2 regions of the Micromonospora sp. MH33 genome follow, and region 1 is predicted to be linked to the other one. Evidence: riboswitches for the same ligand, from Rfam matches in the RefSeq annotation. Region 1 holds a riboswitch; the other holds the start of a gene.
What was found. A riboswitch is a leader RNA that binds a small molecule or an ion and turns the genes downstream of it on or off. The one in region 1 is predicted to bind S-adenosylmethionine.

Region 2: it holds a riboswitch for S-adenosylmethionine, as region 1 does, so the genes downstream of both, B0E53_RS40200 (putative leader peptide) here and thrC (threonine synthase) in region 1, are expected to answer to the same signal.

The regions. Positions count from the first base shown of each region.
Region 1 covers NZ_MUYZ01000183.1:3,749-7,915, forward strand. The annotation lists gene B0E53_RS23910 (GNAT family N-acetyltransferase) at 1-353, opposite strand, end outside; gene thrC (threonine synthase) at 651-1,940, opposite strand; SAM riboswitch class I at 1,953-2,085, opposite strand; gene B0E53_RS23920 (DMT family transporter) at 2,176-3,141, opposite strand; gene B0E53_RS23925 (metalloregulator ArsR/SmtB family transcription factor) at 3,232-3,537, shown strand; gene B0E53_RS23930 (DUF4232 domain-containing protein) at 3,588-4,167, shown strand, end outside.
Region 2 covers NZ_MUYZ01000179.1:2,644-6,810, forward strand. The annotation lists gene B0E53_RS23630 (amino acid ABC transporter permease) at 1-681, opposite strand, end outside; gene B0E53_RS23635 (ABC transporter substrate-binding protein) at 718-1,575, opposite strand; gene B0E53_RS40200 (putative leader peptide) at 1,677-1,808, opposite strand; SAM riboswitch class IV at 1,841-1,951, opposite strand; gene B0E53_RS23640 (NAD(P)/FAD-dependent oxidoreductase) at 2,020-3,495, opposite strand; gene B0E53_RS23645 (hypothetical protein) at 3,689-4,167, shown strand, end outside.

The DNA of each region.
Region 1 (4,167 bases):
AGCCGCTTGCCGCCGCGCTCGCGCAGCAGCCGCAGCCCGTGCTCGTGCAGGGCGCGCCCCACCCCGCGCCGCCGGTACGCGGGGTCCACCACCAGCTCGACGCTGGCGTTGTCGGTGTTGTCGAGGGTGTGCAGGTACAGCCGGAGCCAGCCGGCGGGCACCCCGTCGAGGCGCGCCACCCACCAGCGGGTGTCGACGCCCGGCATCGGGTGCCGCAGCGGCGCCTCGAACCGGCGCCGGCACAGCGGTGGGAGGTCCGGCTCGTCCACGGCCTGGGCCGCGACGGCCGTCCGGTAGACGGCGTCGAGGGTCGCCTGGTCGGCGGGGTCGAGGGGGGAGACGGAGATGCCCATGCCCGTGAGCCTGGCCCAGCCGACAGCGAAGGGGCCAGCGGTTTTCCGCCGGCCCCTTCGGACGTTGGTCGGGAGGGACGTCCGCACAACGCCTCCGGCGTTGGGTCGCAAGAACTTGAAAAGTCTCCGGCGGATGCCCTCCCGCACGGAGCATCTTGCGCCGTCCAATTCCTGCCGTCAAGTCCTTGTCGGCGCGTTTTCCACACTCACAGCGAAAAGCCAGTTACCCAACGGATCACCCCAATCCCCCGCCCGGGCGATCCGCCCCTCCCCCGCCCGGACGAGTCGGGGGCCGGGTCAGGAGAGGAGGCCGGCGTCGCGGGCGGCGCGGAGGCTGGGCTTGATGCGGTGCGTGGGACCGACCTCGGCGGCGACCGCGTCGAGGGTCTTGAGGCCCTCGCCCGTGTTGAACACGACCGTCTCCGCCGTGGGGTCGAGCCGGCCGGCCTCGACCAGCTTGCGCAGCACCGCCACGGTGACGCCGCCGGCCGTCTCGGCGAAGACCCCGGTGGTCCGGGCGAGCAGCCGGATGCCGGCGCGGATCTCGTCGTCGTCGGCGTACTCCATCCAGCCGCCGGTGCGGCGGACCGCCTCCAGCGCGTAGAGGCCGGCGGCCGGGTCGCCGATGTTCAGCGACTTGGCGATCCCGGTCGGCTTGACCGGGACGATGGTGTCGGTGTCGGCGTGCAGCGCCGTGGCGATCGGGTTGCAGCCGGCGGACTGCGCGCCGAACACCTTCCAGCCGCCGGCCGGCGCCTCGACCAGCCCGATCTCGACCAGCTCGGAGAACGCCTTGTCGATCTTGGTGAGCAGCTCGCCGCTGGCCATCGGGATGACCACCTGGGCCGGGATCCGCCAGCCGAGCTGCTCGGCCACCTCGTAGCCGAGGGTCTTCGAGCCCTCCGCGTAGTAGGGCCGCACGTTCACGTTGACGAACGCGGTGTCCTCGAACTCGTCGGTCTCCACCAGCTCGCCGCAGAGCCGGTTCACGTCGTCGTACGAGCCGTCGATGGCGACCAGGTCGCCGCCGTAGACGGCGGTGGTCACCACCTTGCCCTGCTCCAGGTCGCTGGGGATGAAGACCACCGAGGGCACCCCCGCCCGGGCCGCGTGGGCGGCCACCGAGTTGGCCAGGTTGCCGGTCGAGGCGCAGGCGTAGCGGGTGAACCCGAGGGCCCGGGCCGCGGTCAGCGCCACCGAGACCACCCGGTCCTTGAAGGAGTGGGTCGGGTTGCCGCTGTCGTCCTTGACCCAGAGCGGGGCGGTGATGCCCAGCTCGGCGGCGAGGTGCGGGGCGGCGACCAGCGGCGTCAGCCCCGGGTCGAGGGTGACCCGGGTCGCCGGGTCCTGGCCGGCGGGGAGCAGGGCGGCGTACCGCCAGAGGTTGTCCGGGCCGGCCTCGATCTGCTCGCGGGTGACGGCGGCCAGCGCGGCGGTGTCGTAGTCGACCTCCAGCGGGCCGAAACACTCGTAGCAGGCGTGCTGGGCGGCCAGCGGGTAGCGCGCGGAGCAGGCGCGACAGACCAGGGCGCGGGCCGGGCTGAGGCTGGTGTCGATGCCGGAGGCGGCGGGAAGCGTCGACGTCATGTCGAGGATTTCCTCTCATCTTTCCCCGCATCGCCGGGTGCGGCGGGGACGGAATTGGCACCTGCCCGCCGTCGCTCGTCGTCGAGCGCGCGGGTGGTTGCCGGGGCGTCATCGGGCCGTATCCCTCAGCCCCTCTGGATGAGGTATGCAGTTGTGCCGCCGAGTCTATGCGGGCGCCGGGGCGCGGCGGAGCCGGGTTCCCACGGTGTGAGCTCCGGCCCCGCCGGCCCCGGGGTCAGCGCGCGACGACCGCGACCGGCTCGATCACCGCCGCACGGTCGGTCACCGCGACCGCCGCCGCGGCCGTGGGCGCCTTCCGGGTACGGGTGGCCAGGTTCGCGGCCACCAGGGCGGCGATGGTCAGCGCCGCGCCGACCAGTTCCACCGCGCCGGGACGGTAGCCGCGCAGGATCTGCACCGCGAACGTGGTCACCGGGACCAGGTTCATGAACAGCGCCGCGTCGGCCACGCCGAGCCGCCGGACCCCGGTGTTCCAGGCCAGCACCGCGAGGACGGCGGCGACCACCACGGCGTACGCCAGTTGCGGGGCCACCGCGACGAGGTCGGCGGCGGCCGGCAGGTGCTGGAGGCCGGTGACGTCGGCCACGGCGCTGACGGCGAGCATGGCGAGCAGGCCGGCCACGGAGGTCAGGGCGGTGTAGCGCAGCGGCGACCACTCGGTGAACCGGCTCGCGCCGTGCGTGTAGACGGCCCAGCCGAGCACCGCGCCGACCATGAGCAGCGCGCCGACGCCGAACTGGTCCAGCCCGTCCAGCCGGCCCCGGGTGATCACCAGACCGACGCCGAGCAGGGCGACCAGGGAGAGGCCGAGCAGCGCCGGCCGGGGGCGTACGCCGTCGCGCGCCCAGCGGACGAGCTGGGTGACCAGCGGGGTGCCGGAGGCGAAGAGGGCGATCTGCTGCGGGGTGGCGTGGCCGAGGGCGAGGTTGGTCAGCACGTTGAAGCCGGCGAACCCGAGCACCCCGAGCAGCACCACCTCGGTGGCGCGCCGCCGCACCCGCAGCGCGGCCCGTCCCTCGCGGGCCAGCAGCAGGGCGAGCAGCACGGCGGTGGCGAGCAGGTACCGGGCGGTGGTCAGGTTGAGCGCGTCCACCCGGGTGAGCGCGCTGGCCAGCACGGGGAACATGACGCCCCAGCTCACCACGGCGAAGAGCGGGAAGGCGGCCGAACGGAAACGCATCGTGGCTCCAATGTTCGAGTATCGTCGAACCAACGGAGCCGACTCTAGGAGGTTGTTCGACAGATGTCGAACATGGGTTACCCTGGTCACATGGAGCTGCACGAACCCGAACTGCGCGAGGTGCCGGTCACCGCCGTGCTGGCCGCCCTGGCCGACGACGTCCGGCTGCAGATCGTGCGCGCCCTCGCCCAGGGCGGTGAGTACGCCTGCGGCACCTTCGAGTTCGGCGTCTCCAAGGCGACCCGCAGCCATCACCTCAAGGTGCTGCGCGAGGCCGGCCTGACCCGGACCCGGGTCGCCGGCACCAGCCGCTACGTGCGGCTGCGCCGCGACGAGCTGGACCGCCTCTACCCGGGACTGCTCGACGCGGTCCTCGCCGCGCCCGCCCGCGCCTGATCCCGGTGTCCGGGCAGCGCCGGGCGGCCACCGGCTGGAATGATCGCCGGATGCGGACGGCGGCGGCACGGCTCGGAGCGCTGGCGGGCGTGGTGCTGCTCGCCGCGTGCGCCCCCGCGCCGGCGCCCGACCGCGCGTCCGGCGGCCCGAGCGAACCGGCCCGGCCCACCCCGGCCGCCAGCACCGCACCGCCCGCGCCGGCCTGCTCGCCCGAGGGGATCCGCATCACCGAACTCGGGGTGGACGCCGCCATGGGCCTGCGGGCGATGGGCCTGGAACTGGTCAACTGCGGCGACCGGCCGTACGTGCTGGAGGGCCATCCGGCGCCGAGCCTCCGGGACGCCGACCGGGACCCGCTGACCGTCCAGGTCATCCCCGGCGCGCGCCCGATCACCGCCGGCTTCGACCACCCGCCCACCCGGATCGTCCTGCGCCCCGGCGAGCGGGCCACCGCCGCGCTGCTCTGGCGCAACCTGGTCACCGACGCCACGGTGGTCGCCAGCAACGGCGCCTACCTCGACGTGGCCCCGGTGCGGGGCCGGCCCGCGTACCCGGTCGAGCTGGACGGGCCGATCGACCTCGGCAACACCGGCCGCCTCGGCGTCAGCGCCTGGAAGCGGTACGACGGCC
Region 2 (4,167 bases), on a different contig from region 1:
GTCGATCCAGTTGACCGCGTGGGTCAGCGGCACGGTCAGCACCAGGTAGAACAGGCCGGCCAGCAGCAGCGCGGACTCGTTGCCGGTGGTGGCCGCGTAGTCCTGGCCGATCCGGAACAGCTCCCGCTGGCTGGCCACCAGGCCGAGGAAGTAGACCAGGCTGGAGTCCTTGATCAGCGCGATGAGCTGGTTGACCCAGGCCGGCAGCACCCGGCGTACGCCCTGCGGCACGATGACCAGGCGCATCGCCTCGCCCCAGGAGAAGCCGAGCGCCCGGGCCCCCTCCAGCTGGGCGGCCTCCACGCTCTGGATGCCGGCGCGGAAGATCTCTCCGATGTAGGCGGCGGCGATCAGCGACAGCGCCAGCACGCCGAGCGGGTACGGGTTCGGACCCCACACCTGCATGCCCAGCGGCGCCAGGCCGACACCGATGAGCAGGATGGTCGCCGCTGCCGGCAGGCCGCGGAACACGTCGGTGTAGACCCGGGCCGGCCACCGCAACCATCGGGTACGCGAGATGCCCGCCACGGCCAGCAGCATGCCCAGCACCGAGCCGAGCAGGGCGGCGGAGACCGCCAGGATCAGCGTGTTGGGCAGCCCGACGGTGAGCATCTCGGGCAGCGCCTCGCGCATGGCGTCCCAGTCGAAGAAGGTCTCCCACAGGGTGCTCAGTGGATCCATGTCTCCGTCCGCCCCGCTCGTCTCAGTCGTTCCGGGTCAGGAAGCCGCCGACGGCGACGGCACGGTGACCGTGCCGCTGCCCGGCTTGAAGTCGGCCGGGATCGGCCGGCCCGGGTAGTACTGCGCCTGGAGCTTGGTCCAGGTGCCGTCGGCGATCACCTCGTCGAGGCCCTTGTTCAGCGCCTCGCGCAGCTTGTCGTTGCCCTTGGCCACCGCGTACGCGGTCGGGGCCGGGCTGAGCTGCTTCGCGGCCACCGTGATCTTGCCGTTGCTGTCCGCGGCGGACTTGTCGCCGATCTCGGCCGGGGCGATCCAGGCGTCGGCCGTGCCGGCCTTGAGCTGGTTGACCGCGCCGTTGTAGTCGGGCACCCGGACCGGGTTCAGGTTCTCCCGCGTGGCGTAGTCGTCCTGCACGGTGCCCTGCACGACGACGACCCGCTTGCCGGCGAGCTGGTCGAAGCCGGTGATCGGGGAGCCGGCCGGCACGTCGAGCCCGAAGTAGCCGAAGTCGTAGCCGTTGCCGAAGTCGACGGTCTTCTTCCGGGCCTCGGTGATGGTGATGGAGGAGCTGCCCACGTCGAACTTGTGGTTGTTGACCTGGGAGAGCAGGGCGGAGAAGTCGGTGCCGACGAACTCCACCTTCAGGCCGGCCTTCGCGGCTACCGCGGTGAGCAGGTCGTTGTCGAAGCCGGTGAACTTGCCGTCCTTCAGGTACACGTTCGGCGGCGCGTCGGTGAGCGTGCCGGCCCGCAGCACGCCGGCCTGGAGCAGGCCGTACGGGTTGGCGGCCTCGCTGGTGGCGCCGTCGTCACCGCAGGCGGTGAGGGCGGTGGCGGCGAGCACGGCGGCGGCGCCGAGCGCGGCGGCGCGGGTCAGGGCGGAACGGATTCGCACAGGTGTCTCCAGGGTCCGGGGCGGCGTGGGCGCACGCCGCCGACGGCGCGCCCGAGGCGGGCGAGCCGGAAGGGATGGTGCGGAAGGTGGGGGAGTGGCGCTCAGCGCGCGTCGGCGCGGCGACAGGCGTCGCTGCTCACCCGCATCAGGTCGACGTGCCGCCGCTTGACCAGCGCGAAACGCGCCGGATAGGCGATGCCGTCGGCCGGCGGGGTGCGGAGCTGAGCAGACATGGTTCCCTCTGGTCGGTGATGACCTGGGTACCAGGCCACGCTTGCACCGGCGGCTGCCGGTGCCTGGTCCTCACCCGGGGCACCCCACCGCGGAGGAGGGTTGCCGGCCAGCGAGCCGGGGCTTGACGCTGGCGCTCATGACCTGCCGAGAAGGCTAGCAGCAGCGCCACCCCGGACGTCCAGCCGTTATGACCGTGCTCACGCCCGTGCCTTACCGGCGAGTCGGCATGACCGGGGCGTCGCGGCCGGTGCCGTGCCGGGACCGGCTCTTCTGCTCGTGGTAGTCCTGCTCGACGTTGACCGTCCAGACGTCGTGGCCGGCGCCGTGGGCGATGTTCTCGGCGGCCAGCATCGCGGTGAGCATCGAGTGGTCGGCGTTGTTGTAGCGGTGCATCCCGTTGCGCCCCACCGGGTGCACGTTCGGCACCTCCCGGGCCAGCCAGTTCCGGATCACGTCCACGTTGTGCTGGTAGCGCTCGTCGTAGACCGGGTACGCCTTCGGCATCCGGACCACGTAGCCGGCCTCCACGCAGCCGGGCCGGACCAGGCCCAGCCGCTCCAGTTCGGCGGTGGCGAAGGCGACCAGGTCCGCGTCCGGGGTCCGCCACATCTCGTCGTCCTCGAAGACGAAGTACTCCAGCCCCAGGCAGGTCCGCCCGTCCTTGACCAGGTACGGCGACCAGGAGCCGAAGTTCTGGATCCGGCCCACCTTGGCGGCCGGGTCGTGCACGTAGATCCAGTTGTCCGGGAACGAGAACTCCTCGGGCACCACCAGCGCGACGGTCAGGAAGTCCCGGTAGCGCAGGTCGTCGGCGGCGGCCCGTACCTCCGGCGGGGCCTCCGGCTGCATGGCCCGCACCAACGCGGAGATCGGCATCGAGGAGATCACGTGGTCGGCCGGTTCGGTGCGCTCGCCCCCGGCGTCGACCACCGTGACGGCGGTGGCCCGCCGCCGCGCCGGGTCCCGGTGCACCTCGGTCACCCAGGTGTTGGTGCGGACCGTGCCGCCCCGCTTCTCCACCTCCTCGGTACAGCGCTCCCACATCATCCCGGGGCCGTGCTTCGGGTACTGGAACTCCTCGATGAGGCTGGTCACGTCCTTGCGGTTGCGCCGGGGCAGCAGCGCGTTGAGCACCGCGGTGGAGAGCGACAGGTTCTTGATCCGCTGGGCGGCCCAGTCGGCCTGCAACTGGTCGGCCGGCATCCCCCAGACCTTTTCGGTGTACGTCTTGAAGAAGATCGAGTAGAGCCGCCAGCCGAACCGGGCCGACACCCAGCCCTCGAAGTGCGACTGGTCCTTCGGCGGGCGCAGCCGGGCCCGCCCGTACGAGCCGACGCAGCGCAGCGCCTCCAGCAGGCCGAGGTTGCGCAGCGCGTTGCCGGCGTTGAGCGGGTAGTCGTAGAGCGCGCCCCGGTAGTAGATCCGGCTCATCCGCGGCCGGAGCAGGAAGTCCTCGTCGGGGAGGATCTCGTGCCAGAAGTCCTCCACTCGGGAGACCTTGGTGAAGAACCGGTGTCCGCCGATGTCGAATCGCCAGCCGTCCCGCTCCACCGTGCGGCTGATCCCGCCGACCACGTCGTCGGCCTCGTAGACCCGGACCGGCTCGCCGTGGCGCAGCAGCTCGTACGCGGCGGTCAGCCCCGCGGGCCCCGCCCCGATGATCACGGTCCCGTTGCCGTCCCCCATGCCGTCCTCCGCCGCCAGCCTGCCGATGCGGCAGCGCCCTTACCCGTCCTGCCCCCCGACTCACCTGCGCCCGCGATCCGCGACGCCCGGGTCACCCGTTCGGGGCCCGGCGGGTGTGAACCGGGGCGGAACGGGGATGCGGGGCCGGTTTCCCGGTCCGGGGGTCGGTCGCGGGGCGACCGGTGGGAGCGGGATGCGAGACGAGCGGCGGGCCGGGACGACCGACGGCCCCGCCCCGGCGCGGTGGTCGGGCGTGCCGGGGCGGCTGGCGTCGGCCGGCGGGCGGCTGGTCACCCGGATCCCCACGCGCTGGGGCTTCGTGCTCGCCGTCTTCGTCGGCTCGAAGCTGGTGCTCAGCCTGGTCGGGGTGCTGGTGCTGACCGCCTGGGACGGGGTGCCCGGCGCGCCCCCCGCGGACGAGACGATGACGCGGATCCAGCAGGACCGGATCTCGTCGCACCGCTGGATCTCGCTCTGGTTCGCCTGGGACTCGTTCCTCTACGACAACCTGGCCCGGCTGCCGCTGGACCGGCCGTGGAACGACTTCGGCTTTCCACTGCTCTACCCGTTCCTGGCCCGGCCCCTCGCGCCGCTGCTCGGCGGGCACACCGCCTGGGCGCTGTTGCTGGTCGCCAACGTGGCGCTGCTGTTCCAGCTCTGGTTCGCGTACCG